4 regions of the Pseudomonas azadiae genome follow, and region 3 is predicted to be linked to each of the others. Evidence: predicted binding sites of a transcription regulator. Region 3 holds the regulator's gene; each other region holds the start of a gene.

Region 1 (7,413 bases), 360 kb from region 3:
GCGAGGTCCCGGTGTTGTTGGTGATGTAGCCGTCCTTGTCGGCACGGAAAGCACCACTGCGGGTGTATTCCAGCGAACCGTCACTGCCCTTCTGCACGAAGAAGCCGCCGCCCTGGATCGCCATGTCCAACACGCCGCCACTGCCGTTCACGTCACCTTGGGTGAACTGCTGGGACACGGCCGCCAGGTTCACACCGTTGCCGATGCTGTTCTGGCCGGTGCCCAATTTGGAGGCGGCGTAGATGTCGGCGAATTCCGCGCGGGACGACTTGAAGCCAGTGGTCGCGACGTTGGCAATGTTGTTGCCGGTCACGTCCAGTTGTTTGTTGGCCGCATAGAGGCCGCTAAGGCCGATGTTAAAAGACATGTTTCTCTCCCTCTGCCGTCGTTAGCCGGCTCTATGTACCGATAGTCTGAATTTGCGACAGCTTGACGCTGCCCATGCCGCCTGCAAGGTTCAGCAGCATTTCGCCGCCGGTCTTGCTCAGGGTCACGCTCGTTACCGTCGCCGGCAGCGAAGTGGCCAGGGCAACGGCGTCGCCCTTGTCGTTCTTGGTAGTGGCCGTGAAGGTGTAGGTGCCCGCGGGAGCGACCTCGCCCTTTTCGTTCTTACCGTCCCAGATAAAGTCGGAAGTGCCCGCGCTCTGGGCGCCCGTATCGATGGTGCGCACCACGTTGCCATCTTTGTCGGTGATCTTGATGGACACGTTGCCCGTCGCCGCCGTGACGGCTACCGAGCCGGTCATGCTCTTGCTGGTATCGACCAGCGCCTTGTCGGTCTGGGTGATGATCGAACGTCCTACCAACGACGACGCCTGCAGCGCTTGCGAAGAACTGAAGTTGCTCGAGATGTTATTCACCGAGTCGTTCAGGGTGTTGATGCCTTCCAGGCTGCTGAACTGCGCCAGCTGGGCCACGAACGCGCCGTTGTCTTGCGGCGAGAGCGGGTTCTGGTTTTTCAGTTGGGTCACGAGCAGTTGCAGGAACGCGTCCTTGCCCAGCGACTGGCTGCCCGTCGCCGTCTTGGCTGCGTCGCCGACACTGCTGTTGTCCGTTGCAGTCTTGACCTTATTGTTAAAGAGGTCCTGAACTGCCGTGTTGTTTGAGGTATCAACGATGGCCATTATTTGGCGCCCCTTATCACTGACCCAGGGTCAGGACCTTCTGCATCATGGTTTTGGCGGTGTTCATCATTTCCGCGTTGGTCTGGAACGAGCGGCTGGCGGAAATCATGTCGGCCATTTCCTCGACCACGTTGACGTTGGGGTAGTAGACGTACCCCTTTTCGTTCGCGGCGGGATGGTTGGGCTCGTAGCGGGCTTCGAGGTTGCTCTGGTCTTCAACCACACCGAGCACTTGCACGCCGGAGCCTGCGGCGCCCTGGTCCTGGAACAGCGAATCGCCGCCGCCGTTCTGGCCGCCCTGGAACATGGTGGCGAACACCGGGTGCCGGGCGCGGTAGGTCTGGTCAATGCTCGAAGACACGGTCTCGGCGTTGGCGATGTTACTGGCGACGGTGTTCAAGCGCGTGGTCTGCGCGCTCATGCCACTGCCGGCAATATTGAAAACACTGGACAGGGACATGGTTTATTCTCCACGCAGGGCTGACATCAGCCCTTTGAATTTGCTGTTGAGCAGGGTAAAGCTGGCCTGAAAGTTCACCGAGTTCTCGGCGTAGGCCGATTGCTCCAGCTGGGCGTCGACGGTGTTCTGGTCGATCGACGGCTGCATCGGCGTGCGATACAGCAGCGACTCGTCACCATTGCTCAGGCCTTGCGCTTCGATATGACGGTTGTTGGTCATGTTCAAGGCGAAGGTGCCGTTCTTGGTCTTGTCCTGCTGTGCGGCAAGCACGGCGGAGAAGTCCAGATCCCGAGCCTTGTAGTTCGGGGTGTCGGCGTTGGCAATGTTGTTGGCCAGGACTTCGGCACGCTGGGCGCGGAAGCCCAGGGCTTGTTCGTGGATACCGAGCGCTTTATCGAAGCTGATGCTCATGGCGGAAACCTTTAGGCTGACCTGCTATTCGTTACAAGGGGTATAGCAAGGCGCATGCCAATTCTCGGGAGGCCCGTATTCCGGGGCTTTGCGGGGAGGTTGCCGGCGGCGATGCCAGAAAAGCGGCAAGGGCTTTCCGCGTGGCGCCAGTAAAGCGGCAATTGAGAGTTGCCGCTTCAGGAAGGATTGCCGCAAACAAATGTGGGAGCGGAGCTATGTGGGAGCTGGCTTGCCTGCGATAGTGTCACCTCGGTGTAACTGAAAAACCGAGGTGTCTGCATCGCAGGCAAGCGAGCTCCCACACAAGCCCGCTCCCACATTTTTGACCTGCGAATTACTTGACCTACGAATTACTTGGCCTGGTAGATGATCCCAGGGCTGCACTGCACCATCTGGTAATGGTCCGGCAAACCGTTCAGCGCTTCGGAAGCACCGAGGAACAGGTAACCGCCGCGCTTGAGCGTGCCGTGGATGCGCAGCAGGATGTCTTTCTTCACCTCGGCCGAGAAGTAGATCAGCACGTTGCGGCAGAACACCATGTCGAACTTGCCCAGGCTGGCGTAGCTGTCGAGCAGGTTGAAGGAGCGAAACTCCACACGGCTCTTGATCGGTGCCTTGACCGCCCAGCGCCCCGCCCCTTTCGGGTCGAAGTAACGCTGCAGGCGCTCTTGGGACAAGCCGCGGCCCAGGGCCAGGCTGTCGTACTCACCGGTCTTGCAATTGGTGAGCATGGTGCCGGACAGGTCGGTGGCGACGATTTGCGCGCCGGCCTTCAACTGGCCCATGTTGGTCCGCTCGAACTCATCGATGGACATGGAAATCGAGTACGGTTCCTGCCCCGAGGAGCAGGCCGCCGACCAGATGCGCAGGCGCTGGCCCGGGCTGGCCTTGATGGCTTCCGGCAGCACTTTGCTCTTGAGCACTTCGAAAGGGTAGGTGTCGCGAAACCATAAGGTTTCGTTGGTGGTCATGGCATCGACCACCATCTCCTTGAGACCGCTGCGTGGCTGGCCCTGGATCCGCTGAACCAATTCGCTGAGGGACTTGATGCCCTGCTGCTCCATCAGTTTATTGAGACGGCTGGAAACCAGGTATTGCTTGTTTTCACCGAGCAATATGCCACAGGCTTTTTCCAGGAAGACCCGGAACTGTTCAAAATCCAAATTACCTGTAGACACTGATACCGCCTCTAAAAAAACGTGTGACCGCGAGGGAAAAAAACCCTAGCTGTGATCTGCTGCCTTGATCCGCTCAACGACCCGGGATGCCAGGTCATCAGGACGGAATTTGGCCAGAAAGTCATCGGCACCGACCTTCTTGACCATCGCCTGGTTGAAGACACCCGACAACGAAGTATGCAGGATGATATGCAATTTTTGCATGCGCGGGTCGCTGCGTATCTCAGCCGTGAGGGTGTAGCCGTCCATTTCAGGCATCTCGATGTCGGAGATCATCATCAAGAATTCTTCTTCGGGCTTCTTGCCTTCGTCGACCAATTTGCGCAGGTAATCCAGCGCCTGGCGACCATCATTGAGGGCCACCACGTCTACGCCGACCGTCTGCAGGCAACGCGTCACCTGCTTACGCGCCACCGAAGAGTCGTCCACCGTCAGTACGCGCAGGGAAATTGCCTTGTGCGCCGTGTCGGCATCGACCACACCGACCGAGATCGTTTCCGACGTCGGTGCCACTTCGGCGAGAATCTTCTCCACGTCGATGATTTCCACCAACTGGTTATCCACCCGCGTTACTGCCGTGAGGTAGTGATCGCGGCCAGTGCCCTTGGGCGGCGGATGGATCTCTTCCCAGTTCATGTTGACGATGCGCTCCACCGAGCGCACCAGGAAACCCTGGGTCTTGGTGTTGTACTCAGTGATGATCACGAACGGGTTCTCGCGGTCCTGCAAACCCGCCGAACCGGTGGCCAGGGCCAAGTCGAGAATCGGGATCGTCGCACCACGGATACTGGCAACGCCACACACCACCGGACTGGACTTGGGCATGATCGTCAGCTTGGGGCATTGCAGCACTTCCCGCACCTTGAATACGTTGATGCCATATAGCTGCTTGCCATCGAGGCGAAAAAGCAACAACTCCAGGCGATTCTGCCCTACCAGCTGTGTGCGCTGGTTTACTGAATCCATTACTCCTGCCATGCCCAGACTCCTACGCTAAAACCTTTGGGGGTGCGACGCGCACCCAACACGAAACGGCACGAGCTTTGCTATTTACTGATCATGGATATTAAAACGACGGTTTCCCGACGCCCCACCCTGACACGGTTCTGCAGATGCCTCTGCGTACCGCTGGCGCTGCTCGCCTTGGGCCTGGGCGCCACGGCCCGCGCTGATAACGTCACACTGCCTGATGTACTTATCGGCGTCACTCAGGGCTTTCTTGAGTTCACTGTAGAAGATTATCTGGCGACCACACAGACGCCGGGACGTTATGAAATCCAGGTCAACCAGTTGGACCCCCGCCTGCGCATGCCAATGTGCGACAAGGAATTGACAGCCACCCTGGAAAGTCCGGCCCAGCCCATCGGCCGCGTGACGGTCAAGGTGCGCTGCGAAGGCGCCTCGCCCTGGACCGTGTTCGTGCCGGCCCAGGTCAAGTTGTTCCGCGATGTGGTGGTGGTTGCCCGCCCGCTCAAGCGCACCGGCATCATCGGTTTTGAGGACGTCGTGCTGCGCGAACGGGACATCAGCATGATCAGCCAGGGCTACCTGACCTCCGTCGATCAGGCCGTCGGGCAGAAACTGACCCGACCAGTGGTCACCGATCAGGTGATTACCCTGGTGCATCTTGAGCAGGCCGAGGTGATTCGCAAGGGTGACCAGGTGGTGATTTCCGCCAGCAGTGGCGGGTTGAACGTAAAAATGCCGGGGGAAGCGCTGGCCAACGGTGGCATGAGCGAGCAGATCCGGGTCAAGAACCTCAACTCAAACCGCGTGATCAAGGCGCGGGTCACAGCCCCAGGGCAAGTGGAGGTCGCTTTATAGACCACTGGTACGGGACGCCCGCATTTCCTACACTGTGCACGAGAAGTCCCGTGTGGAGATTTATTGTCATTCGCGCCTAAAGTTTGTTTGGGTATGGCCGAAAACATGGCAAGCGTCCAAATACCCAGAGGTTTTTTGATCATGGTCATCGATTTCAGCCGTTTAAATAACACCCCGACGACGTCAGGCACTACGCGTACTACCAGCAAGGAAAACGTAGAAGCCAAGGCCCCGCCACTGCCCGCCAAGGCGGAACAGGCGAGCGCCAGCCAGAGCGGGGAGTCCGTACACCTGAGCAATGAGGCTCAACAGTTGCAGAAGGTCACTGACTCGCTACGCGATCAACCGGTGGTCAATAAAGCCCGTGTGGCCGAATTGAAACAGGCAATCGCCGATGGCAGCTATAAAGTCGACAGCAACCGTGTAGCCAGCAAGCTGCTCAATTTCGAAGCCGAGCGCTAGGCAAAGGCCTGCGCCGGGCTTTTGGACGCTTAAACCCCAAGGCCAGCCATGCATCACGACGAAAATCTGCTTCAACTGATCCTTGATGATCTCGCGCCGACGCAACAGTTGCTCAAGCTGCTCAAGGAAGAATCCCTGGCCCTCTACGGCCGGGACATGCCGCTGCTGGAAGAAATTCTGGCGCGCAAGCAGTCGCTGATTGTCCTGCTGGAACAGCACGGCAAAAAACGCAGCCAGATCCTTATCAGCCTGGGCCTTCCCGCCGACCACGACGGCCTGGCGCAATTGGCCAGCCACTCTTCGGTCGGCGATCAACTGCTCGCCCAGAGTAAAGAACTCAACCAATTGCTCACCCAGTGCCAGGAAGCCAACCTGCTCAACGGTCAGTCGATCCAGCTTCAGCAAGCCACGACCGCCAACCAGTTGCGCATACTTCACGGCGGCGAGCCTCCAGCGCTCTATAACGCTCAGGGTTCCACCTCGCGCCTGGTCAAGCCAAGCACCCGCAGCCAAGCCTGACGCTGGTTTTACAGCTCGGCCTATCCAAGGCGCGCCACATACTGGCAGAATGCCTGCTCTCGCGTGTAGTCGTATTTTGTCTGGAGATGGAAGAACCGTGTTCAACGCCCTTAATGCGGAAGATGCCCCGCAGCCCCCCAAGGTCCTCACCACGCCTCTGGAAATCGCCGGCACCTTGCGGATGCTGCAAGAAAGCCACGACCCGCTGATCATCACCTTCCACGAACGCAGCCAGCGCTTCCAGAGTTACCTGGTGGACGTGGACCGTGACGGCCGCGCGATGATCCTGGATGAAATGGTTCCCCGCGACGGTGAACGCCACCTCGAAAACGGCGAACCCTTTCGCATCGAAGGTTTCCACGACGGCGTGCGTATTGCGTGGGACAGCAATGGCACTCTTACCGTCAGCGAAAAAGACGGCCACCGTGTCTACACCGGCAGCATGCCCGACGAGGTGGTCTACCATCAGCGTCGCAATGCCTTCCGCGCCGCCTTGAAGCTGGCGCAACTGGTCAACATCGAACTGGATGGCGAGAAGCTCCAGGCACCTGTGCGCGGCAAACTCCTGGATATTTCCGCCACCGGTTGCAAACTGCGCTTTGAAGGGGACATCTCCGAGCGCCTGCAGCTGGGCCAGGTCTACGACCGCTTCATGGCCGCCCTGCCCTTTGGCAGCATGACTACCTCGGTCGAACTGCGGTACCTGCACTTCGAAGAAAGGATCAACATTACCTTCGCCGGCGTGCGCTTTCACAACATGAGCGGCCTGGTGCAGCGCCAAGTCGAACGTTTTGTCTACCAGCTGCAACGCGAAGCGCGGCGCTTCGACAAAGACGACGATTTTTAAACCTGAAATCGCGATAAAAAAACGGGCGATTCCTGAAGGGAACCGCCCGTTTTTGCGTTCAGGGGCGCGCCCTGCTCAAGTCATGCGGATGCTCTTCGGGACCCAGCGGCTCCGGCGGCCCTTCGAAGGGCGGCTCGTCGGTCGATGGCTGCGCATCGTCTTGCGGTTCCGGGTCGGGCACACTGACCTGCATCTGCTCCTGCACAACCTGCTCATCCACCCGCGGATCGAGCGCAGCCACCAGCGGGGAACTGGACATGCTGTCGGGCATCGCCACGTGATGCAGCGGCGCGTCTTCCACCTGGTGCAGGTTGGTCACGGCTTTCGGGCGGATTCGCCACACCAGAATCAGCGCGCACAGGCTGAAAAACGCATACAGCATCTGGTTGCCGAAGAGCTTCATGATCACCCCCGCCAACAGCGGCCCGATGCTGGCGCCGATGCCATAGGTCACCAACAGCATGGCCGTCAGCGAAACCCGGCGATCACCTTCCACATGGTCGTTGGAGAACGCCACGGCCAGCGGGTACAGGCAGAATTGCACCAGCGAACACAGGAAGCCCGCCACAAACAGCACTTCCAGCGGCA
Region 2 (7,413 bases), 1.7 Mb from region 3:
CGGTCAAGATCCTTGTCGTCAATGGCGACATCAATCTTCACCTTCGGCAGGAAATCGACCACGTATTCCGCGCCGCGATACAGCTCGGTATGACCCTTCTGCCGACCGAAGCCCTTGACCTCAGTAACGGTAATGCCCTGCACGCCGATCTCGGACAACGACTCGCGTACATCGTCCAACTTGAACGGCTTGATGATGGCAGTGACTAGCTTCATGAAAACTCTCTCCCGAATTGGTGGACTTGCCCCAGGAAAACAAACCCGTCTCAAGTCTAAGCGCAGTGCCTGGCTTTGTAACGCATCGTCGCCTCGGCATTTGCCTTTGCGACGCCAGCGAACCACTGGTGACGAAACCTGTACCCCTGATCCGTCGGCGCACTGCATTCGTCACAGCGACTGCATCAGTGCATGGGTCATGATCGTCTAAGCAGAAACCTTGCCAGCTCCGTAAAAGCCACTGAAATCAGTCCTTTGCCCACTGATGCCCACCCTCGGGGCTTTCCGTGGGCGCCAATGCGCACTGAAACGGTGCGCAAGCGCCCGGCGTACTGCGCGAAAACCGTGCGCTCGCCGCCCTGGAAAAGACTATAGGCGCTGCGTGATACACTGCCCGCCAACAGTTATTCCGGAATATTTCCCATGCTCGCGCCAAAAGATTTCCTCGACGCCCTGAGCGGCCACGCCTCTCGCTTGTTCAGCGGTGAAACCCAACTGCCCCGCAATGAAATCGAAAGCCAGTTCAAGGCGCTGCTGCAAAGCGGCTTCAGCAAACTCGACCTGGTGAGCCGGGAAGAGTTTGATAGCCAGATGGTAGTGCTTGCGCGCACCCGTGCGCGGTTGGAGAGCCTGGAGGCAAAAGTCGCCGAGCTGGAAGCCAAACTCACACCCACCACCCCTGAATAAACGCGCTCAATGTGGGAGCTGGCTTGCCTGCGATAGCGGTGGGTCAGCTGATAAAACCCATCACAGACTCACCGCTATCGCAGGCAAGCCAGCTCCCACACGGGTCCTGCGCACCCTCACGGATACGTTCTGTAAAACCTCCCCCGCCTCGCTTTCCTCTACCTCGTCTACCCTTGAAAAACCGCAGGAAGCGGCCTCCCATTTCAAAGGAACGAGCATGTCCCTCGCCATCGTCCATAGCCGCGCCCAGATCGGCGTCGAAGCCCCCGCCGTCACCGTCGAAGTGCATATGGCCAATGGTTTGCCGTCCCTGACACTCGTGGGCCTGCCGGAAACGGCGGTCAAGGAAAGCAAGGACCGCGTGCGCAGTGCCATCCTCAATTCAGCCCTGCAATATCCGGCCCGCCGCATCACGCTCAACCTCGCGCCCGCCGACCTGCCCAAGGACGGCGGGCGTTTTGATTTGGCGATTGCCCTGGGGATCCTGGCGGCCAGCGTCCAGGTGCCGGCGTTGATGCTTGATGAGGTGGAATGCCTGGGTGAGTTGGCGCTGTCCGGCGAGGTGCGGGCGGTCAAAGGTGTGCTGCCTGCCGCGCTGGCGGCGCGCAAGGCCGGGCGCACCGTGATAGTGCCTCGGGCGAATGCCGAGGAAGCGTGCCTGGCGTCGGGGTTGAAGGTGATTGCCGTGGATCACTTGCTGCAGGTCGTTGCGCACCTGAACGGGCATGTGCCGATTGAGCCCTACAAGTCCGATGGCTTGCTGTACCTGAATAAACCTTACCCCGATCTGAATGAGGTCCAGGGCCAGTTGGCGGCCAAGCGCGCATTACTGATCGCTGCGGCGGGGGCGCACAACCTGTTGTTCAGCGGCCCGCCCGGCACCGGCAAGACCTTGCTCGCCAGCCGCCTGCCCGGCCTGCTGCCACCGTTGAGTGAGCAGGAAGCCCTGGAAGTCGCCGCGATACAGTCAGTGGTCAGTCTCGCGCCGCTGAGCCATTGGCCGCACCGGCCGTTTCGCCAGCCACATCACTCGGCATCCGGACCTGCGCTGGTGGGCGGCGGATCAAAGCCGCAACCAGGGGAAATTACCCTGGCCCATCACGGCGTACTGTTTCTGGATGAATTGCCGGAGTTCGACCGCAAGGTGCTGGAGGTGTTGCGCGAACCTTTGGAGTCGGGGCATATCGTGATTTCCCGTGCCCGTGATCGCGTGAGCTTTCCGGCACGCTTCCAACTGGTGGCCGCCATGAACCCCTGCCCTTGCGGCTACCTGGGCGAACCGAGCGGACGTTGTCGCTGTACACCGGAGCAGATTCAGCGCTATCGCAACAAGCTGTCCGGGCCGTTGATGGATCGTATCGACCTGCACCTGACCGTTGCACGGGAAGCCACTGCGTTGAATCCAGCCCAACAGGCTGGCGATAACACCGCAAAGGCCGCAGCAGAGGTGGCCAAGGCCCGGGAACGCCAGGAGCGGCGTCAGGGTTGTGCGAATGCCTTCCTTGATCTGCCCGGGCTGCGCAAGCACTGCAAGCTGGCAAAGGTGGATGAAGGCTGGCTGGAGAGTGCCTGCGAGCGACTGACGTTGTCGTTGCGCGCGGCCCATCGCCTGCTCAAGGTGGCACGTACCCTGGCGGATCTGGATCACGTGGACGCCATCACCCGGGACCATCTCAAGGAGGCTTTGCAATACCGCCCGGCGGCGATCACTTGAGCCATAGGCGGGACGATTTGTGTGGGAGCTGGCTTGCCTGCGATAGCATCACATCGGTGTGTATGGGGAACCGAGGTGCCTGCATCGCGGGCAAGCCCGGCTCCCACACAAATCCACACACAGCTGCGGTGTCTCCCGGCTCAGACTTCAGCGGAAGCGGTCTACTTCATGCCGCAAGCCCGCTGCCAGAGTTTCCAGCTCCTTCGCCGTAATCGCCAGGTTCGACACCACCTCACGCTGTTCGCTGTTGGCCAGCGCAATGCTCTGCAGGTTGCTGCTGAGCAAGGTCGCGGTGCTGCTCTGCTCCTGGGTGGCGGTGGTGATCGCGGCGAACTGCTCGCCGGCCGAGCGGCTTTGCTCGTCGATGCGCGCCAGCGCCGAAGCGACATCGGCGTTGCGCGACAGGCCTTCCTGCATCAACACATTGCCCTGCTCCATGGTGCTGATGGCGTTGCCGGTTTCCTGCTGGATGCTCTGGATCATCCCGGAAATTTCATCGGTGGCTTGGCGCGTGCGCGAGGCCAGGTTGCGCACTTCGTCGGCGACTACGGCAAAACCACGTCCTTGTTCACCCGCCCGTGCGGCTTCAATGGCGGCGTTGAGTGCCAGCAAGTTGGTCTGTTCGGCAATCGAGGTGATCACCCCGACGATACCGCCGATTTCCTGAGAGCGTTGGCCCAGGGTGTTGATCACCGTAGCGGTGCTGTTCAGGGCGGCGGCGATGTGTTCCAGGGACGACGAGGCCTCTTGCATCGAGTTACGCCCGATGCGGGTTTGCTGGGCGTTTTCCTGGGCCAGACGCTCGGTGGCGCCCATGTTGTCGGCAATGTTCAGCGAGGTAGCGCTGAACTCTTCCACCGCGCCCGCCATGCTGGTGATTTCGCCGGACTGCTGCTCCATGCCTTCATAGGCGCCGCCGGACAAGCCGGACAACGCCTGGGCGCGGCTATTGACCTGTTCGGCCGCCGTGCGAATGTGCGAGACCATGGTCGACAACGCTTCACCCATCTGGTTGAAGCTGCGCGCCAGTTGGCCGATTTCGTCATGGCTGGACACGTTCAAGCGTGCGCTCAAGTCACCCGCGCCCAAGGCTTCGGCCTGGCGCACCAGATCGCTCAACGGTGCCAGCTTGCTGCGCAGCAACCACACCGTGGCGCCGACCGCCAACAGCATTGCGAGCACGCTGCCGATCACCAGGCGAATGCCGACATCCCAGGTCACCGAACGAATCTCGGCCTTGGGCATGCTGGCTACCACGGCCCAGGGCCCGCCTTCGAAAGGGACCGAAACGCTATAGAAATCTTCGCTTTTGTCAGCCCAGAAGCGGCCCACGCCCGGGGTCTTGGCCAGGTCCAGCATCACCGGGACCGCCTGGTCAGGCGTTTGCACGCCGGCTGGCGGCACCAGCCAGCGTTTTTGTTCATCCAGCAACGCGAGAGAACCCGTCTGGCCGATCCTGAAACGCTTGAGGTTTTCAAACTGCGTGTTCTGAGCGTCGGTGTAGTCGAAGCCGATGAACAGCACCGCAATCACTTTGCCGCTGGCGTCGCGCACCGGGCTGTATTGAGTCATGTAGGAGCGGTCAAACAGCACCGCACGACCGATGTAGGTCTGCCCGCTGGAAACACGCGGATACGCCGGCCCATTGCGATCGAGCACAGTGCCGATGGCGCGGTTGCCGTCCTGCTTGGTCAGGGAGGTGCTGACGCGAATGAAGTCGTCACCGCTGCGCACAAAGACCGTGGCCACGCCACCGGACATCTGCTTGAACTCGTCGACCTTGTCGAAGTTGTTATTGAGGACCTCGCTGCCCAGGTACAGGCTCGGCGTCTGTACACCGGCGACGGCGACTTGCTGGTCCGCCCGCACGCTCAAGCCGGCGCTGAAGCGCTTCTCGAAAAGCCCCGTCAGACGCTCGGTGCTCTCACGCAGCGTGCTGTGGAACGTATTGAGCTGGTCAGCGAGCAGTCGCGCCTCGCTGGCCAAGTGTTCCTCACGGGTAGCGAGGTTGGCGGCGTCCAGCGAACGCAGGGCAAAAACGGTGCTGCCACCAATGGCGACAGCCAGGATCACGGCAAGCGCGATCCCGAGTTGAGAGGCGATCCGAGCGCGAGGTTGAGACATGACAGCTCCTGGCCGAGGCCAGGATCATCCTGATCTCATCGCTACTCGGCAATTATCTAGTGAGGAATCGTTGGTGCACGACTGTTCCAACACACCTTCTTCGGCAGGCAAAGGCAATACTTGAGCGCGTCACAGGGATATCTCGCAAACGATTGCATCAGGGTCCTGTTTGCCCTTGATTGAGCCGTTCAACATAGGGCAAGTCCATGGCGTCGACTTCCGCCTGCAGAAACTCCGCCAGCCGCCGCAAGCGCTCGCCGCCAGGGCGGGTCTTCGGCCAGACCAGGTAGTAGCTCTCGCCACTGGCCACGGCGGTTGGCCATGGCAGGCTAAGCCGGCCCTGGGCCACGTCTTCGGCCACCATCAGCAAGTCCCCCATGGACACGCCGTAGCCTCGGGCGGCGGCGATCATGCCGAGTTCGAGGGTATCGAAGACCTGGCCACCCTTGAGCGACACCTGGGACGACAGCCCCATGCGCTCCAGCCAACTGCGCCAATCGCGACGGTCGGGCGTGGGGTGCAACAATTCGGCAGTGGCCAGGCGGGCCGCGTCCCATGGGCCATCCTCCAGCAGGTTCGGCGCGCCCACGGGAATCAGCAATTCCGGGAACAGATAACACGCCTCCCAGTCCGCCGGAAAATGGCCGAAGCTCAGCAGCACCGCGCAATCGAAGGGCTCCTGGTTGAAGTCCACTTCGTCAATGTTCATCCAGGCGCTGGTCAATTGCACCTCATTGCCCGGCTGCAAGGCCCGGAAGCGACTGAGCCGCGCCAGCAACCAGCGCATGGTCAGGGTCGACGGCGCCTTCATGCGCAGGATGTCATCTTCTGCGTTCAGGGTATGGCAGGCACGCTCCAGTGCGGCGAAGCCTTCGCGCACGCCCGGCAACAACAGGCGCGCCGCTTCAGTGAGCTGCAAGGTTCGACCATTGCGCTGGAACAGGCGGCAAGCGAAGTGCTCCTCCAGCGTGCGGACATGTCGGCTCACTGCACTTTGCGTAATGGACAGCTCCTGCGCCGCGCGGGTAAAGGAGTTGTGCCGAGAAGCGGCTTCGAAGGCCCGCAAGGCATAAAGCGGAGGAAGACGACGCGACATATGGAAACCTCGCACAGAACAATGCCGCACCCTAGCATGAGTTTTAATCATGCGAACGATCGCATTTATCCCTTTGTGCAATGGGCTGGGAGCGCCGAGAATCAACCCTTTCCTTAACCCTCCGACTTTTCGAGCGTGATGATCATGCAGCATCCGGCACGTACCGAACTCTGGGCTATTCTGCGGCTGTCAGGGCCGTTGATTGCCTCACAGTTGGCGCACATGCTGATGGTGCTGACCGACACCCTGATGATGGCCCGCCTGAGCCCCGAAGCCTTGGCCGGTGGTGGCCTGGGCGCGGCGAGCTATTCGTTCGTGTCGATTTTCTGCATTGGTGTGATTGCCGCCGTGGGCACGCTGGTTGCCATTCGTCACGGCGCGGGTGATATCGAAGGCGCCACTCGCCTGACTCAGGCCGGGCTGTGGCTGGCTTGGCTGATGGCCTTGGCGGCCGGCCTGCTGCTGTGGAACCTCGAGCCGCTGCTGCTGATGTTTGGCCAAACCGAAACCAACGTGCACTCGGCTGGGCAATTCCTGACGATATTGCCGTTCGCCCTGCCCGGCTACTTGAGTTTCATGGCCCTGCGCGGCTTCACCAGCGCCATTGGCAAAGCCACGCCCGTGATGGTGATCAGCCTCGGCGGTACGGTGCTCAACTACCTGCTCAACCATGCGCTGATCGAGGGCATGTTCGGTCTGCCCAAACTCGGCCTGATGGGCATCGGCCTGGTCACCGCCATCGTCGCCAACGGCATGGCACTGGCGCTGATGTGGTACATCCGCAGCAACCGCAGCTACGCCGCTTACCCACTGAGCGCCGGTTTGCTGCGCCTGGACACCCGGTACCTGCGCGAGCTGTGGCGCCTGGGCCTGCCGATTGGCGGCACCTACGCGGTGGAAGTCGGCCTGTTTGCCTTCGCAGCGTTGTGCATGGGCACCATGGGCAGCACGCAGTTGGCGGCGCATCAGATCGCGCTGCAGATCGTTTCGGTGGCCTTCATGGTGCCGGCGGGGATGTCCTACGCGGTAACCATGCGCATCGGCCAGCATTACGGTGCCGGGCAGCTGCTGCATGCGCGCATGGCCGGGCGCGTCGGTATCGGTTTTGGTGCAGCGGTGATGTTGGGATTTGCCGCCGTGCTGTGGCTTTATTCCGATCCGCTGATAGGACTGCTCATCGACCACAACGACCCGGCGTTCCACGACGTGATCGTCCTGGCCGTCAGCCTGCTCGCCGTGGCCGCCTGGTTCGAGCTGTTCGACGGCGTGCAAACCATCGCCATGGGTGGCATTCGCGGGCTCAAGGACGCCAAGACCACCTTCCTGATCGGTGCGGGCTGCTATTGGTTGATTGGCGCACCGTCGGCCTGGTTGATGGCCTTTACCCTGGGTTGGGGGCCGACCGGCGTCTGGTGGGGCTTGGCCCTGGGCCTGGCATGTGCGGCGGTCAGCCTGACCTGGGCGTTTGAGGCGAAGATGAAGCGGATGATTCGGCGCGAGCCTGAGGTTCAAACTGAAGTTCAGGCCATGCAGCCGCACTAGAGGTCGCAGAGGGTCAGTGTGGGAGCGGGCTTGCT
Region 3 (7,413 bases):
GCCAAGCATGGCTGAGAAGCTGCAGCGTTCGTTGATCGACGCCGCACAGCGCCAGGAAATGCAGGGCCAACCGGTGATCTTGCTGGTGGCCGGTCCGGTCCGCGCGATGTTGTCGCGATTTGGACGTCTGGCAGTACCGAATTTGCACGTTTTGGCTTATCAGGAAATTCCTGACAATAAGCAAGTGACTATCGTCGCGACAGTAGGGCCCAACGGCTGAGGGTAGTGGGTTATGCAAGTGAAGCGTTTTTTCGCCGCCGATATGCGTCAGGCCATGAAACTGGTTCGTGATGAGCTGGGCGCCGACGCCGCGATTATCGGTAACCGTCGTATTGCCGGCGGTGTCGAGCTGACGGCTGCCCTGGACTACACCCCCCAGGCCCTGGCGCCGCGTGTGCCAAACATGGAGCTCGAAGACGAGCTGCGCAAGACGGCCTCGCGCATTGTCTCGGCCCAGGCTGAACTGAGCATGCGCGGTGACAGCGATGCCACCACCAACCGCCAACTGTTCGCCGGCCTGCCGCTGACCGCGGCCGAACCCTTGGTCGAGCCGACGTTCAAGGAGCCGCCGCGTCCGGCAGCGCCTGCACCGGCCGCTGCTGTCGACCCGCGCGTGTTTGACTCGATGCGCTTTGAACTCAACGGCCTGCGCGAGCTGCTCGAAGTGCAGCTTGGCTCGCTGGCCTGGACCCAACTGCAAGGCAGCAAGCCGCAACAGGCCAACCTGTGGCGCCGCCTGCAGCGCATTGGCCTGTCCGGCCCGTTGTCCCGCGACCTGCTGGCCTTGACCACCGAGATCCAGGAACCTCGCCAGGCCTGGCGCATGCTGCTGGCTCACTTGGCGCGCATGATCGCCACGCCGGAAATCGAACCGCTGGAAGAGGGCGGTGTGATTGCCATGGTCGGCCCCGCCGGCATGGGCAAGACCACCACCCTGGCCAAGCTGGCCGCGCGCTACGTGCTCAAGTACGGCGCACAGAATATCGCGCTGGTGAGCATGGACAGCTACCGCATTGGTGCCCAGGAACAGCTCAAGACCCTGGGCCGCATCCTCAATGTGCCGGTGACCCACGTCGACCCGGGCCAATCCCTGGCCAATGCCCTCGACCCGCTGCTGCGCAAGCGCGTGGTGCTGATCGATACCGCCGGCCTGCAAGCCAGCGACCCGGCATTGCGCATGCAGTTGGAAAGCCTGGCCGGGCGTGGCATCAAGTCGAAAAATTACCTGGTGCTTGCAACCACCAGCCAGAAACAGGTTCTTACCGCTGCGTACCATAGCTACAAGCGCTGCGGCCTGGCCGGTTGCATCCTCACCAAACTCGATGAAACCGCGAGCCTGGGCGAAGTGCTGAGCCTGGCCATCAGTCATGAATTGCCGGTCGCCTACCTGACCGACGGCCCGCGGATCCCGGATGATCTGCATCTGCCGCGCCGTCATCAATTGGTCAGCCGTGCAGTCAGCGTGCAAATGCAAGAAGAGCCTAGCGAGGAAGCGATGGCCGATATGTTCGCCGACCTTTACCACAACCCGGCAAAACGGGTGGGATAAGTCAGGATGAACACCGTGAAATGTATCTACATCGATGGTCTGCAAGCGATTCACGCGGCCAAGCCATGTAGCCTGCGTCTAAGCAAGACAAGGTAAAGAAATAAAATGGGCAGCATGCATCCCGTACAGGTGATCGCGGTGACCGGCGGCAAAGGTGGCGTCGGGAAAACTAACGTGTCAGTGAATTTGTCCCTGGCCCTGGCAGAGCTTGGCCGCCGCGTCATGCTGCTGGATGCTGACCTGGGGCTGGCGAACGTCGACGTTCTGCTGGGGCTGACGCCCAAGCACACCCTCGCCGACGTGATCGAGGGCCGTTGCGAGCTGCGCGACGTGCTGTTGCAGGGCCCGGGTGGCATCCGCATCGTGCCGGCCGCCTCCGGCACCCAGAGCATGGTGCACCTGAGCCCGGCGCAGCATGCCGGCCTGATCCAGGCGTTCAGTGATATCGGCGACAACCTCGACGTGCTGGTGATCGACACCGCCGCCGGGATCGGCGAGTCCGTGGTCAGCTTTGTGCGCGCCGCGCAGGAAGTGTTGCTGGTGGTCTGCGATGAACCCACCTCGATCACCGACGCCTACGCCCTGATCAAACTGCTTAACCGTGACTACGGCATGAACCGCTTCCGCGTCCTGGCCAACATGGCCCAGAGCCCGCAGGAAGGGCGCAACCTGTTCGCCAAGTTGACCAAGGTCACGGACCGCTTTCTCGATGTCGCCTTACAATACGTTGGCGCAGTTCCCTACGACGAGTGTGTGCGCAAGGCTGTGCAAAAGCAGCGTGCGGTCTACGAAGCGTTCCCTCGTTCCAAATGCGCCTTGGCGTTCAAGGCTATTGCCCAGAAGGTCGATACCTGGCCGTTGCCCGCCAATCCGCGGGGGCATCTGGAGTTTTTCGTCGAGCGATTGGTGCATCAGACGAGCGCAGGACCGGTGCTATGACAGCGAACGGCTACAACGCCTACAAGAAATCCGCCCGTGACAGCCAGGGCGAGTTGATCGAGCGCTACGCGCCCTTGGTCAAGCGCATTGCCTATCACCTGTTGGCACGCCTGCCCGCGAGCGTCCAGGTCGAAGACTTGATCCAGGCCGGCATGATCGGCCTGCTCGAAGTGTCGACCAAATATGACGCGAGCAAGGGCGCCAGTTTCGAGACGTATGCGGGGATCCGTATCCGTGGCGCGATGCTCGACGAGGTGCGCAAGGGTGATTGGGCGCCGCGTTCGGTGCACCGCAATACGCGCATGGTCAGTGACGCAATTCGCGCAATTGAAGCAAAAACCGGTCGCGACGCTAAAGATCACGAAGTTGCGGCCGAACTCCAATTGAGTCTCGACGATTATTACGGGATTTTGAACGATACCTTGGGCAGCCGCCTGTTCAGTTTCGACGACCTGTTGCAGGACGGCGAGCATGAAGGGCTGCACGAGGACGGCGCGAGCGCTCATATGGAGCCATCGCGCGACCTGGAAGATGAACGCTTCCAGGGAGCGTTGGCGGACGCGATTGCCAATTTGCCGGAGCGTGAGCGGCTGGTGTTGGCGCTGTACTACGACGAAGAGCTGAACCTTAAGGAAATCGGTGAGGTCCTGGGGGTCAGCGAATCGCGGGTCAGCCAGTTGCATAGCCAGTGCGCAGCCCGCTTGCGGGGGCGTTTGGGAGAGTGGCGAGCGCGCTGACAGGCAGTGTGGGGGGCACTGCAGACGATACCGCGAGGGCGCCGAGCCTTCGCGGGTTCGGCCCGTGGAGCCCCCGGCAGTCCTTTTTGTGTAATGCCTGTTGATTGAAATGGCGCGTCCAGGTGCTGGGCGCGTTTAAGACTGCTTGGAGGTCGAATTGGACAAGAACATGAAAATCCTCATCGTTGATGACTTCTCAACGATGCGGCGGATCATAAAAAACCTGTTGCGTGACCTTGGGTTCACTAACACGGTCGAGGCGGACGACGGCATTACGGCGATTCCGATCCTCAACAGCGGGAGCATCGACTTTCTGGTAACGGACTGGAACATGCCTGGCATGACCGGTATCGACTTGCTGCGCCACGTGCGCGCCGACGAAAAACTGCGCAGCCTTCCCGTGTTGATGGTAACCGCCGAAGCCAAGCGTGAGCAGATCATCGAAGCCGCCCAAGCCGGGGTAAACGGTTACGTGGTCAAGCCATTCACTGCATTGGCCTTGAAAGAGAAGATCGAAAAAATCTTCGAACGCATCCACGGCTAATGCCATCGCGGGGGAGCTATGGAGCATAAAGAAACGTCACAGGGCGACTTTGAGTCGACCCTGAAAAAGCATGCTCACCAGTTGGTCGACAGCCTTGAAAAAGGCCAGTTCGGCGACGCGGTGCAGTTAATCCATGAGCTCAACCAGACCCGTGACCGCGGCCTGTACCAGGAAGTGGGCAAGCTCACGCGCGAGCTGCACAGTGCGATCGTCAATTTCCAGATTGACCCGCATATGCCCCAGGCCGAAGAAATCTCGCAAATCACCGATGCCACCGAACGCCTGTCCTATGTGGTCAGGCTGACCGAGGCGGCGGCCAACCGCACCATGGACCTGGTGGAAAACGCCACGCCCCTGGTCAATGGCATGGCCACCGAAGCCCAGGCGCTCAGCGTTGACTGGGGCCGCTTCATGCGCCGCGAAGTCGGGGCTGAAGAATTTCGTGAATTGGCGCGTCGGGTCGAAGGGTTCTTGTCACGCAGCGAGCAGGAAAACCGCACGGTTTCCAGCAACCTCAACGACATTCTGCTCGCCCAGGATTACCAGGACCTCACCGGCCAGGTGATCAAACGTGTGACCCAATTGGTCACCGAAGTGGAAAGCAACTTGCTCAAATTAGTGCTGATGGCAGGCCAGGTCGACCGCTTTGCAGGCATCGAACATGACCGCGAAGCGATCCTCTCGGAAAAAGATCCACAAAAACATCTCGCCAAGGGTGAAGGTCCGCAGATTCATGCCGATAAACGTGAAGACGTTGTATCGGGTCAAGATGATGTCGATGACCTGTTATCCAGTTTAGGCTTCTAAGGAGCACACCCATGAGCTTCGGCGCCGATGAAGAAATCCTTCAGGATTTCCTTGTAGAGGCCGGCGAAATTTTAGAGCAACTGTCCGAACAACTGGTCGAGCTGGAAAGCCGACCGGATGATGCGAACCTGCTCAATGCAATTTTTCGCGGTTTTCACACTGTAAAAGGGGGCGCCGGCTTCCTCCAGCTCCATGAGCTGGTGGAGTGCTGCCACATCGCCGAGAACGTGTTCGACATCCTGCGCAAGGGTGAGCGTCAGGTTGACTCGGAATTGATGGACGTGATTCTCGAAGCACTGGATGCGGTCAACGGCATGTTCAGCCAAGTGCGTGAACGTGCACCGGTTACCGCCGCCACCCCGGAACTGCTGGCCGCCCTGGCGCGCTATGCAGAGCCTGCCGATGTGTCCGCGGCGCCGGTGGCGCAAGCCGAGCCCGAGCCTGTAGTGCAAGCCGAGCCGGATGTGACCGACAGTGAGTTCGAGCAACTGCTCAACTCCCTCAGCGCAGTGAAGGCCGAGGCAGAAGCACCGGCCGCCGTTGCGCCGGCCGCGGCACCGACCAGCGAAGACATCTCCGACGCAGAGTTCGAATCCCTGCTCGACCAGTTGCACGGCAAAGGCCAGTTTGCGGCCGACGCCGTGGCACCTGCGGCTGCCGCTGCCGCCGCTGCGGATGCGCCGGCCGCCAAGGCCAGCACCGACATTACCGATGACGAATTCGAAGCCTTGCTCGACCAACTGCATGGCAAGGGCACTTTCGTGGCCGACGCCTTGCCGAAGGTCGCCGCCACGGCTGCTAGTGCCACTGCTGCAGCGCCTGCCGCTGCCGGTGCCGCCCCGGCTGGCGATGGCCTGATTTCGGATCATGAGTTCGAGTCGCTGCTGGACGAATTGCACGGCAAGGGCAAGTTCAGCGAAGTGGCCCCGGCCGCTACAGCCGCACCGGTTGCCGCCAAAGCGGCCGCCCCGGCGCCGGTGGCCAAGCCTGCGCCAGCGCCTGCGGCCGCACCTGCTCCGGCGCGTGCCGCCGCGGCACCGGTGGCCGACAAGCCCGCCACTGAAGCCGAAACCACCGTGCGGGTTGATACCGCGCGCCTGGACGACATCATGAACATGGTCGGCGAGCTGGTACTGGTGCGTAACCGCCTGGTGCGACTGGGCCTGAGCAGCGGCGATGAAGCCATGCAAAAGGCCGTGTCGAACCTCGACGTGGTCACCGCCGACCTGCAGACCGCCGTGATGAAAACGCGGATGCAGCCGATCAAGAAAGTCTTCGGCCGCTTCCCGCGCCTGGTTCGCGACCTGGCGCGCCAGCTCAAGAAAGAGATCAACCTGGAGCTGGTGGGCGAAGAAACCGACCTCGACAAAAACCTGGTCGAGGCCCTGGCCGACCCGCTGGTCCACTTGGTGCGCAACGCCGTCGACCACGGCGTGGAAACCCCGGAAGAACGCGAAGCCTCGGGCAAGTCCCGTGGCGGCAAGGTGATCCTGGCGGCGGAGCAAGAGGGCGACCACATCCTGCTGTCGATCACCGATGACGGCAAAGGCATGGACCCGGCCATTCTGCGCAATATCGCCGTCAAGCGTGGCGTGATGGACAAGGACGCCGCCGACCGCCTGACCGACACCGAGTGCTACAACCTGATCTTCGCCCCAGGCTTCTCGACCAAGACCGAGATTTCCGACGTGTCGGGCCGTGGTGTGGGCATGGACGTGGTGAAGACCAAGATCAGCCAGCTCAACGGCTCGATCAATATCTACTCGACCAAGGGCCAGGGCTCGAAGATCGTCATCAAGGTGCCGTTGACCCTGGCGATCATGCCGACCCTGATGGTGATGCTGGGCAACCAGGCTTTCGCTTTCCCGCTGGTCAACGTCAACGAGATCTTCCACCTCGACCTGTCGCGCACCAACGTGGTGGACGGCCAGGAAGTGGTGATCGTGCGCGACAAGGCATTGCCGCTGTTCTACCTCAAGCGCTGGCTGGTCGCCTCGGCTGCCCATGAAGAGCAGCGCGAGGGCCATGTGGTGATTCTCTCCGTGGGCACTCAGCGTATCGGCTTTGTCGTCGATCAACTGGTGGGCCAGGAAGAAGTGGTCATCAAGCCTTTGGGCAAAATGCTGCAGGGAACCCCGGGCATGTCGGGCGCGACCATCACCGGTGACGGTCGGATCGCGCTGATTCTCGATGTTCCGAGCATGCTCAAGCGTTACGCCGCTCGGCGTATTTGATTCTGGTGGGTCAGGGCGGTATTGCCCGCCCCACCTAACGGAGTGTTTATGGCAGTCAAGGTCCTGGTGGTGGACGATTCGGGCTTCTTCCGCCGACGCGTCTCGGAAATTCTCTCCGCCGATCCAACGATCCAGGTGGTCGGCACGGCCACCAACGGCAAAGAGGCGATTGATCAAGCCATTGCATTGAAGCCCGATGTAATCACCATGGACTACGAGATGCCGATGATGGATGGCATCACGGCAGTTCGGCACATCATGCAGCGCTGCCCGACCCCGGTGTTGATGTTCTCCTCGCTGACCCACGAAGGCGCCCGGGTGACCCTGGATGCGCTGGACGCCGGCGCGGTGGACTTCCTGCCGAAGAATTTCGAAGACATCTCGCGCAACCCCGACAAGGTCAAACAGATGCTGTGCGAGAAGGTGCACAGCATTTCGCGCAGTAACCGCCGCAGCCTGTTCAGCGCGCCGACGCCCGCCGCAACCCCAGTGCCAGCGCCTGCTCCAGCGGCCTCGACGAGTGCTTATGCACGTCCCGCCCCGGCGCCGATTGCGCGGCCGGCGGCGACCGCGCCTGTGCGTACCGCCGCGCCTGCTGCTCAT
Region 4 (7,413 bases), on a different contig from region 3:
TTTTCTGAAACTGCGCGGTGTCTTTATTGGGCGGCTTCGCAGCCCAGCGCGGGGCAAGCCCGCTCACTACAAAGAGGTGTAAATACCTATGCCCCTCCCACATTTGATTGCATTTCAAGGTTGGATCGCAGGGGTTGGTCTGCCCCTTCCCTATTCAAACGCCTGGCGATTCTCTGGCGTGATCAACTTGAACGGCACCCACACCACCGGCGACTCCAGCACCTCGCCGCGTACCAGGCGCAGCGCGGTGTCCACGGCGCCGCTGGCCTGGCCTGCGGCGTCCTGGAATACGCTGACGGCCATCTTGCCCTCGGCCATCAATTTCAAACCGTCCGGCGTGCCGTCGATGCCGCCGACCCAATAGTCCTTGGCCTGCTTGCCGGCTTTTTCCAGCCCCATGATCGCGCCGATCGCCATTTCGTCGTTGTTGGCCGCGACGATCGAAAAGTCGACGCCCTGCTTGACCCAGTCCATGACAATGGTGGCAGCCTGGCTACGCTCCCAGTTGCCGACTTTTTTCTGCACGACTTTCATATCCGGGTATTTGGCGACGACTTTTTCCACGTCTTCGGTGCGCATCAACGAGGACGCGTTGGCCGGGTCGCCCACCAGAATCACCACGTTGCCTTTGTAACCGGCGCGGCGCGCCAGTTCTTCCATCTGCAACGTGCCCGACTCCAGCTCGTTGGAGCCGACAAACGCCGTCTGCGCCGGCCATTTTTCCGGGTTCGGGTTGCGGTTGACGAACACCAGCGGAATCTTCGCGTCCGCGGCCAACTGCATCATCTGCGCCGCGCTTTTGCCGTCCACCATCGCAATGATGATCGCATCCACCTTGGCGTTGACCAGGTTGCGCAATTGACGCATCTGCAAATCGACGCTGTCCTGGCCATTCTCCATGAATATGTCGACGTTCATGACGCCGGCCTGTTGCTGCACGCCGTTGCGCAGCAGGGTCTGGAAGTTATCGTCGTATTTCGCCATGCCCACGCCCAGCAAGGGCGTGGCGGCCTGGGCCAGGCCCGGCACGAACAGCGTCGCACCCAGGGCGAGCATTAACCATGCTTTCATGTTCTGACTCCTGCGGCTCAAACGCTGAAATGGTGGAGCAGCTCGCGCTGCACTTTGGCCATGTTCGACAGCTCTTGGCTGCTGATGGCGGACTGCTCGGCACCGTCTGCCGTCTGCTGGGCTGAATCGTTGATCTGGATGACCATCCGGCTGGTTTCCTGCACCGTGGCACTCTGCTGCTCGGTGGCGGCGGCAATCTGGATGTTCATGTCGCGGATACTGTCGACCGCGTCGCTCATCGACAGCAGCAAATCACCGGCGCCCGAGGCCAGGGACACGCATTGGCTGGACTGCGCCTGGCTTTCGTTCATCACGTGCACCACCGAGTGAATTTTTTGCTGCATGAGCCCGATCATGTCCTGGATCTCGCTGGTCGAGGTCTGGGTACGGCTGGCCAGGGAACGCACTTCATCGGCCACGACCGCAAAACCGCGCCCTTGCTCGCCGGCACGCGCCGCTTCGATTGCTGCGTTGAGGGCAAGCAGGTTGGTTTGTTCGGCAATGGTGCGAATGGCCACCACAATGCCCTCGATGTTCTGTCCGTACTTCTGCAGCTCATCGGTCACTTGCGTGGCTTTGTTCACCTGGTCGGCCTGCTGGCGGATATTGACGATGGTCTCGGCCACGCGCTCCTGCACCTTGTGCGTGAGCTCACTGGTGTCGTCCACGGCCTGGCGGGTGTCCTGCGCACGCCGGGCAACTTCTTCGACCGTGCTTTCCATTTGCGTCATCGCCGAGGCGGCCGATTGCAAGCGGTCCTTCTGCTCGTCCACCACACGGGTGGTCTGCTCGCTGTTCAAGGCGTTATTGCCAGCGGTCACGGCCAGCGCATCGGCCGAGCTGATCAGTTCACGGAAGGTTTTCTGAAGGGCTTTGGTCAGCTCATTCAGGTAACCGCCCAACTCACCGAATTCATCTTTACGGCTGACATCGAAGCTGACCCGCATGTCGCCGGCGGTGAGCGTCTTGAGCACTTCGCGAAACGCCGCCAGCGGGCGCCGCAGGCTGAAGGCGACCCAAGTACCAATCGCCACGGCCGCCAGCACCGCCAGCACACAGGCGATCAACAGCACGCTGCGGCTGGTGCCGATAGTGGCATTGGCGGAATGGCTGGCCTGGTTGGCGACCTCCAGCGATTGGCTGCCGAACTCGGCGATGCGGTCGAGGGTGGCTTTGAGTGCCGCCTCAACCGCATTGCGTTGCTGCTGCACCTGCGCGGCGAGCTTCGCCTCGGCTTGATAGGCCTGGAACAGACCGTCAGCGGCGGTCAGGTCCGTCAGCAGGCGATTGACCATGACGCCGGCGATCCGCCCGACTCGCGGGTCAATCGCCGTCAGCGCCTGGGCCCGGGTGCTGATCACTTCGTCCTGCAGGTTCAGCACGCGCTGCAGTTTATCGATGGCGGGCGTGACGGTATGGGCCGCGAAGCCATCGTAGGATTTGTTGACTTCCAGCAGCAGTTGCTCTGCTGCGGCCACCTGTTGCGGTTCGTTGACGCTGCGTGCATGCGCGATGTAATCACGCAGATAACTGGTCAACTGCATCGCCTGCGCACTGCTGTAACCTTGCAGTTTGCGTGTCAGCGCCAACTGCTGCACATGCTGCAAATGGGAGGTCATCAAGGCCTGCGCCTGTTCGGCGTAGGCCGTGACGTGTTGGCGCTGCTGCGCCAGGTTCGCCCGCAGCGCCTCATGCTCACCGGTGTAGGCAGCGGTGCTGTCGAGCAACTGAGTGAACTGGGCGATGCTTTCGGTAAACGGCCGCTTGCCGTCCTCGATCTGCTTGGGGTCGGTGCTGATCTGAATGGCCAACAACGCCTGGTTGGCGCGCAGGATGTGCACGTAGAGCTCACTGGCGGCCCGGCTCAACGGCGCCGACTGGCCGGTGATGATGGACAAGCGACCGCCGATGGACTGCGTGTTCTGATAGCTGATCCCGGCCATGATCAGCAGCAACAGCACCAACACCGCAAATCCGCCGATCACACGCTGCAATATGGTCATGGCTACCCCTTTTTAATTTTTATTCGTTGTCCTGAGACGACCAGGCGTACACCTCCAAGTTCGGGATCGCTCGGGTGCTAGTGGCTGTATCGGCCCGGTGGGCGGGGACTTGATCAACGCGGTCAAAAAAAGTGGGAGGGAGCTTGCTCCCGATGACGGCAGGTCAGTCGATGTAACTGTCGACTGATCCACCGCTATCGAGGGCAAGCCCCCTCCCACATTTGCAGCATTTTATCTGCTGATAAATGGCCGCCAGACGGTCACTGGTTCAACACGACATCACGCATCGCGGGGATGTACCCGTAGTCATAAGCCTCCTGCACAAACGAACGATCACCCTTCAATACAATCCTGACGGTGGGCGCTTCGGTGCCGCCGATGCGGTAGTCATCGCCCTGGGTGGGCACGCTGTCAATAAACGACGTCACCAGGCCGTTGGGCATCACGCAGTGCGAATACGTCTGGAATGGCTGCGAGGGCGGGTTGCCGAGCACCAGCCCGGAGGCATTCATGGGTGTGTAAGGGCCGAACAGATGATCGCCGACAAACCCATAGACGCCGTCCGGCCCCGTCACGCCGTCGGCGTAGGTGAATTTATGACTGATGGTGAACAGGTAATACTTGCCGTCCTGGAACACATAGTGCGGCCGCTCGGTCTGGTCGTTCACGCCAACGGCGGTCACCAGCGGCGGCAGGATTTCCCAATCGTCACCGCTGAGGTCCTTGGCAACAGCGATGCCGATGCAGCCGACCTGATAGCGCGCCCCGCCCACGTCCTCGTGCCCCGGCGGCACCAGCCCCAGCTCGTTCGGGCCCACTTCGTGAGTGCCGCGCTCACCGGCGACGTTGCCTTCAAAGACCATGTACAGCTTGCCATCCACGGGGTCGATAAATGGGCTGGGATCACGAAAGTTCCAGGTCGCGTTCTGCGCTTCGGTTTGGTAATAGGTGCCGTCGGCGTCGAACAGCGATTTGACCTGGCTAAAGCCTTGCAGCTCCACACCGCTGTCGGAGGTGACCACCCGGCCACGCACCTTGGCAATCGTCGCCCCCGGCGTGACGCAGGTGTAATACAGGTCAATGTCACCGGCATTATTGAGCAGGATCGGTGTACCGGCCCATTCACGGGTGGTCGGCGAAACCCCTTCGGCCATGACACGGCCGCCGAAAATCCAGTCCTTGCCGGTGCGCGAGTACCAGTAGCAGATACGCGCATGGCCATGGCGGTCTTCCCAATCGCGCTTGATGTCGTAGCGGCCATCGGCGTTGATGAACTGTGGATCGTGCGGACGGCGATCGGCGGTGAGTGTGAAGATCACCGACCAGCCGTTGACGGATACCACCGTGCCATCAAGTTCACGCAATGGCATGGTGTCCCAGATAAATACCGTGTCACTCATGACAGGAAAGTCAGGACGCACTAACGGTTGCGTGGTCGTCGGGTCATTCTCATTAACTTTCAGCGCATCGGCCCGAGTCCAACGAGTGGGTGTGTGATTCGCGTGTTTCATGATGATGTCCTTTTACTGACGCTTAAGTGACAAGCGAAGATTGAATAACACATGAACAGCCAGCAACTTTCTGCTGACTGAAAAGAGCAAGCCAGCGTTGGCCTTAACGTGCGGGGCAAGGTTTAACATGGAAGCCTGGCTGTCGCAACGTGAAGAATTATTTAGGTTAAAAAGGCCATCACTGTATTTATATCCTTGATATAAAGACAGTGGCACTTACAATCAACGACAAGCAACTAGAAAGCTAGCTACTCAATTACCAGGCAGCAGGGCTGCGGGCCGGAGCCGTTACTCTTCTGCGCTTAACGGTATTGCGCGCCAAATTAAACCGAGCGCTTAGTTATCAGATTAGTTGCTATCGATATGAAATAAATCGCAGCATATCAAGTCTACGACCCACACTTACCCAGTAGGTATCTACACACTTTTGTAGTGAGCGGGCTTGTCCCGCGCTGGGTGGCGAAGCCGCCCCAATAAATACACCGCGCAGTTTCAGACAAACCCAATTCGCCTGGTTTGGGGCGGCTTCGCAGCCCAGCGCGGGGCAAGCCCGCTCACTACAAGGAGATATGCCAGCCTTGGAAAGTTGTGTAGATACCCAGGGCTATCGCAGGCAAGCCAGCTCCCACCTTGCCCGCATTCCACTGTTGGATCGGCGGGGTTAGTGGCATTTGGTCATGGTTTGTAAAAGGCCAGCAAGGCACATCCCTTTTAATTGCAGGACGTTTCCTAGACAATCCCTGCCGCCTTGTGCCTGCTGGAATCGGTGGCTAGTCTTCGCTCCGTCGCTGGGCTTCAGCGATCGGGTTTAGCAGCCTGGCTTCAATAGGCACACGGTTCACGTCCACTTTTATGGTGGCTGTGCGTGGGGCACCTTCGGGTGCGCTGGTTTCCTATTGACCGGTCTGCTAACCCGCGTACAGCTGCCACCTTCGTTTAGCAGCGTTGGCGGTAGCTCTCATGCTCAATAGGAGTTACACCATGAACAAAGTCCTACCCGACCCACCCCGCGACCCCGCCAAAGACCGCGCCGCCTTCAACCGCGCCATCGACCATTACCTGCCCACCCAAGGCTTTCACACCGTCAACGAAGACCTCAGCTTCGAAGATGCCCTGCTCTACACCGCCAGTTTGCTGGACAGTGCTTCGGCGACTGCGCTGGATTGCGGGGAAAAGTTGGAAAGCCCTGAGCGGGCGAAGATTCTGGCGGTGTGGCATTTGCTGGAGATTGCCAGGACGACGGTGGACCGCTCCATCGAGTGCCTGAAGCCTTCGATAGCCACTGCCTGAAACGCGGTTACCCCTGTGGGAGCGGGCTTGCTCGCGAATGCGGCGTGTCAGCCAGCACATCGGGCGACTGACACTCTGCATTCGTGAGCAAGCCCGCTCCCACCGGGGACCTGCTGTGTTCCTGAGTTATCTGGACACCGGCATCGCAAACTCCGCGCCCTGCTCGATGCTCTCCGACCAGCGCTGCATGATCGATTTCTGTTTGGTGTAGAAGCGCACACCCTCGGTGCCATACGCGTGCATGTCGCCAAACAGGCTCTTCTTCCAGCCACCAAAACCATGCCAGGCCATCGGCACCGGGATGGGCACGTTGATGCCGACCATGCCCACTTCGATGCGGCGTGCAAATTCGCGGGCGATGTTGCCGTCGCGGGTAAAGCAGCTGACGCCGTTGCCGAATTCGTGAGCGTTGACCAGTTTCACCGCTTCGGCGAAGTCGTCCACGCGGACACACGCCAGCACCGGGCCGAAGATTTCTTCGCGGTAGATGCTCATCTCTTGGGTGACGTGATCGAACAGGGTCGCGCCGAGCCAGAAGCCGTTTTCCAGGCCCGCTTCGGTGGGCACGTAATCGCGCCCGTCGAGCAGCAGTTGCGCGCCGGCCTGCACGCCTTGTTCGATGTAGCCGCGGATGCGTTCCAGCGCGGCGCGGGACACGATCGGGCCCATTTCGGCCTTCAAATCGCGGCCGTCGGTGATGCGCAGTTGCCGGGCTCGCTCGGTCAAGGCGGCGATGACTTTGTCACCCACGTCGCCCACCAGCACGGCGACCGAGATGGCCATGCAGCGCTCGCCGGCGCTGCCGTACGCCGCGCCCATCAGTGCGTCGACGGTTTTTTCGATATCGGCGTCGGGCATCACCACCATGTGGTTTTTTGCACCGCCCAGGCCTTGCACGCGCTTGCCGTTGCGCGCGCCGGTTTCGTAGATGTACTGGGCAATCGGCGTGGAACCGACGAAGCTCACGGCCTTGACGTCCGGGTGTTCGATCAGCGCGTCTACCGATTCCTTGTCGCCCTGCACCACGTTGAACACACCTTTGGGCAGGCCGGCTTCACGCAGCAGCTCGGCCATGAACAGCGAGGCGCTCGGGTCGGTCGGGCTTGGCTTGAGGATGAAGGTGTTGCCCGCTGCGATGGCGATCGGGTACATCCACATCGGCACCATCACCGGGAAGTTGAACGGCGTGACGCCGGCCACAACCCCCAGCGGCTGGCGCAGGGTCCAGTTGTCCATGCCACGGGAAACCTGGTCGGAATACTCGCCCTTGAGCAGGTTGGGAATGCCGCAGGCGAATTCGAGGATGTCGATGCCGCGGTCGACTTCGCCTTGGGCATCGGTAAAGACCTTGCCGTGCTCGGCGACGATAATGCGCGCCAGATCGTCCTTACGTTCACGCAGCAGGTGCAGGTATTCGAACAGCACGCGGGCGCGGCGAATCGGCGGCGTGTCCGCCCAACCGGCGAAAGCGGCCTGGGCAGCGGCAACGGCTTCGGCCACGGTCTGGCGGCTGGCCAGGGCGACGCGGCCGGTCTTTT

What was found. The regulator FliA, encoded in region 3, starts transcription of late flagellar genes. The targets are predictions, from matches to a motif close to CTAAAGTTTNNNNNNNNNNNGCCGNTAA.
Region 1: the regulator FliA is predicted to act here: its motif matches at 5,074-5,101, upstream of flgM (flagellar biosynthesis anti-sigma factor FlgM).
Region 2: the regulator FliA is predicted to act here: its motif matches at 4,838-4,865, upstream of KVG91_RS12365 (methyl-accepting chemotaxis protein).
Region 4: the regulator FliA is predicted to act here: its motif matches at 3,161-3,188, upstream of KVG91_RS26800 (methyl-accepting chemotaxis protein).

The regions. Positions count from the first base shown of each region.
Region 1 is NZ_JAHSTY010000001.1:1,372,903-1,380,315, forward strand. Features, by position in the region: gene flgE (flagellar hook protein FlgE) at 1-367, opposite strand, end outside; gene flgD (flagellar hook assembly protein FlgD) at 399-1,124, opposite strand; gene flgC (flagellar basal body rod protein FlgC) at 1,141-1,584, opposite strand; gene flgB (flagellar basal body rod protein FlgB) at 1,588-1,995, opposite strand; gene cheR (protein-glutamate O-methyltransferase CheR) at 2,346-3,173, opposite strand; gene KVG91_RS06180 (chemotaxis protein CheV) at 3,219-4,151, opposite strand; gene flgA (flagellar basal body P-ring formation chaperone FlgA) at 4,233-4,997, shown strand; gene flgM (flagellar biosynthesis anti-sigma factor FlgM) at 5,139-5,459, shown strand; gene KVG91_RS06195 (flagella synthesis protein FlgN) at 5,508-5,978, shown strand; gene KVG91_RS06200 (flagellar brake protein) at 6,076-6,825, shown strand; gene KVG91_RS06205 (MFS transporter) at 6,884-7,413, opposite strand, start outside.
Region 2 is NZ_JAHSTY010000001.1:2,695,946-2,703,358, forward strand. Features, by position in the region: gene glnK (P-II family nitrogen regulator) at 1-215, opposite strand, end outside; gene KVG91_RS12355 (accessory factor UbiK family protein) at 639-902, shown strand; gene KVG91_RS12360 (YifB family Mg chelatase-like AAA ATPase) at 1,120-2,616, shown strand; gene KVG91_RS12365 (methyl-accepting chemotaxis protein) at 2,764-4,740, opposite strand; gene KVG91_RS12370 (LysR substrate-binding domain-containing protein) at 4,898-5,836, opposite strand; gene KVG91_RS12375 (NorM family multidrug efflux MATE transporter) at 5,975-7,378, shown strand.
Region 3 is NZ_JAHSTY010000001.1:1,010,453-1,017,865, reverse strand. Features, by position in the region: gene flhA (flagellar biosynthesis protein FlhA) at 1-220, shown strand, start outside; gene flhF (flagellar biosynthesis protein FlhF) at 233-1,549, shown strand; gene fleN (flagellar synthesis regulator FleN) at 1,655-2,488, shown strand; gene fliA (RNA polymerase sigma factor FliA) at 2,485-3,225, shown strand; gene KVG91_RS04460 (chemotaxis response regulator CheY) at 3,395-3,769, shown strand; gene KVG91_RS04455 (protein phosphatase CheZ) at 3,788-4,576, shown strand; gene KVG91_RS04450 (chemotaxis protein CheA) at 4,588-6,810, shown strand; gene KVG91_RS04445 (protein-glutamate methylesterase/protein-glutamine glutaminase) at 6,859-7,413, shown strand, end outside.
Region 4 is NZ_JAHSTY010000002.1:2,350,146-2,357,558, forward strand. Features, by position in the region: gene KVG91_RS26795 (substrate-binding domain-containing protein) at 151-1,071, opposite strand; gene KVG91_RS26800 (methyl-accepting chemotaxis protein) at 1,089-3,074, opposite strand; gene KVG91_RS26805 (glycoside hydrolase family 68 protein) at 3,335-4,585, opposite strand; gene KVG91_RS26810 (DUF6124 family protein) at 5,567-5,875, shown strand; gene KVG91_RS26815 (CoA-acylating methylmalonate-semialdehyde dehydrogenase) at 6,002-7,413, opposite strand, start outside.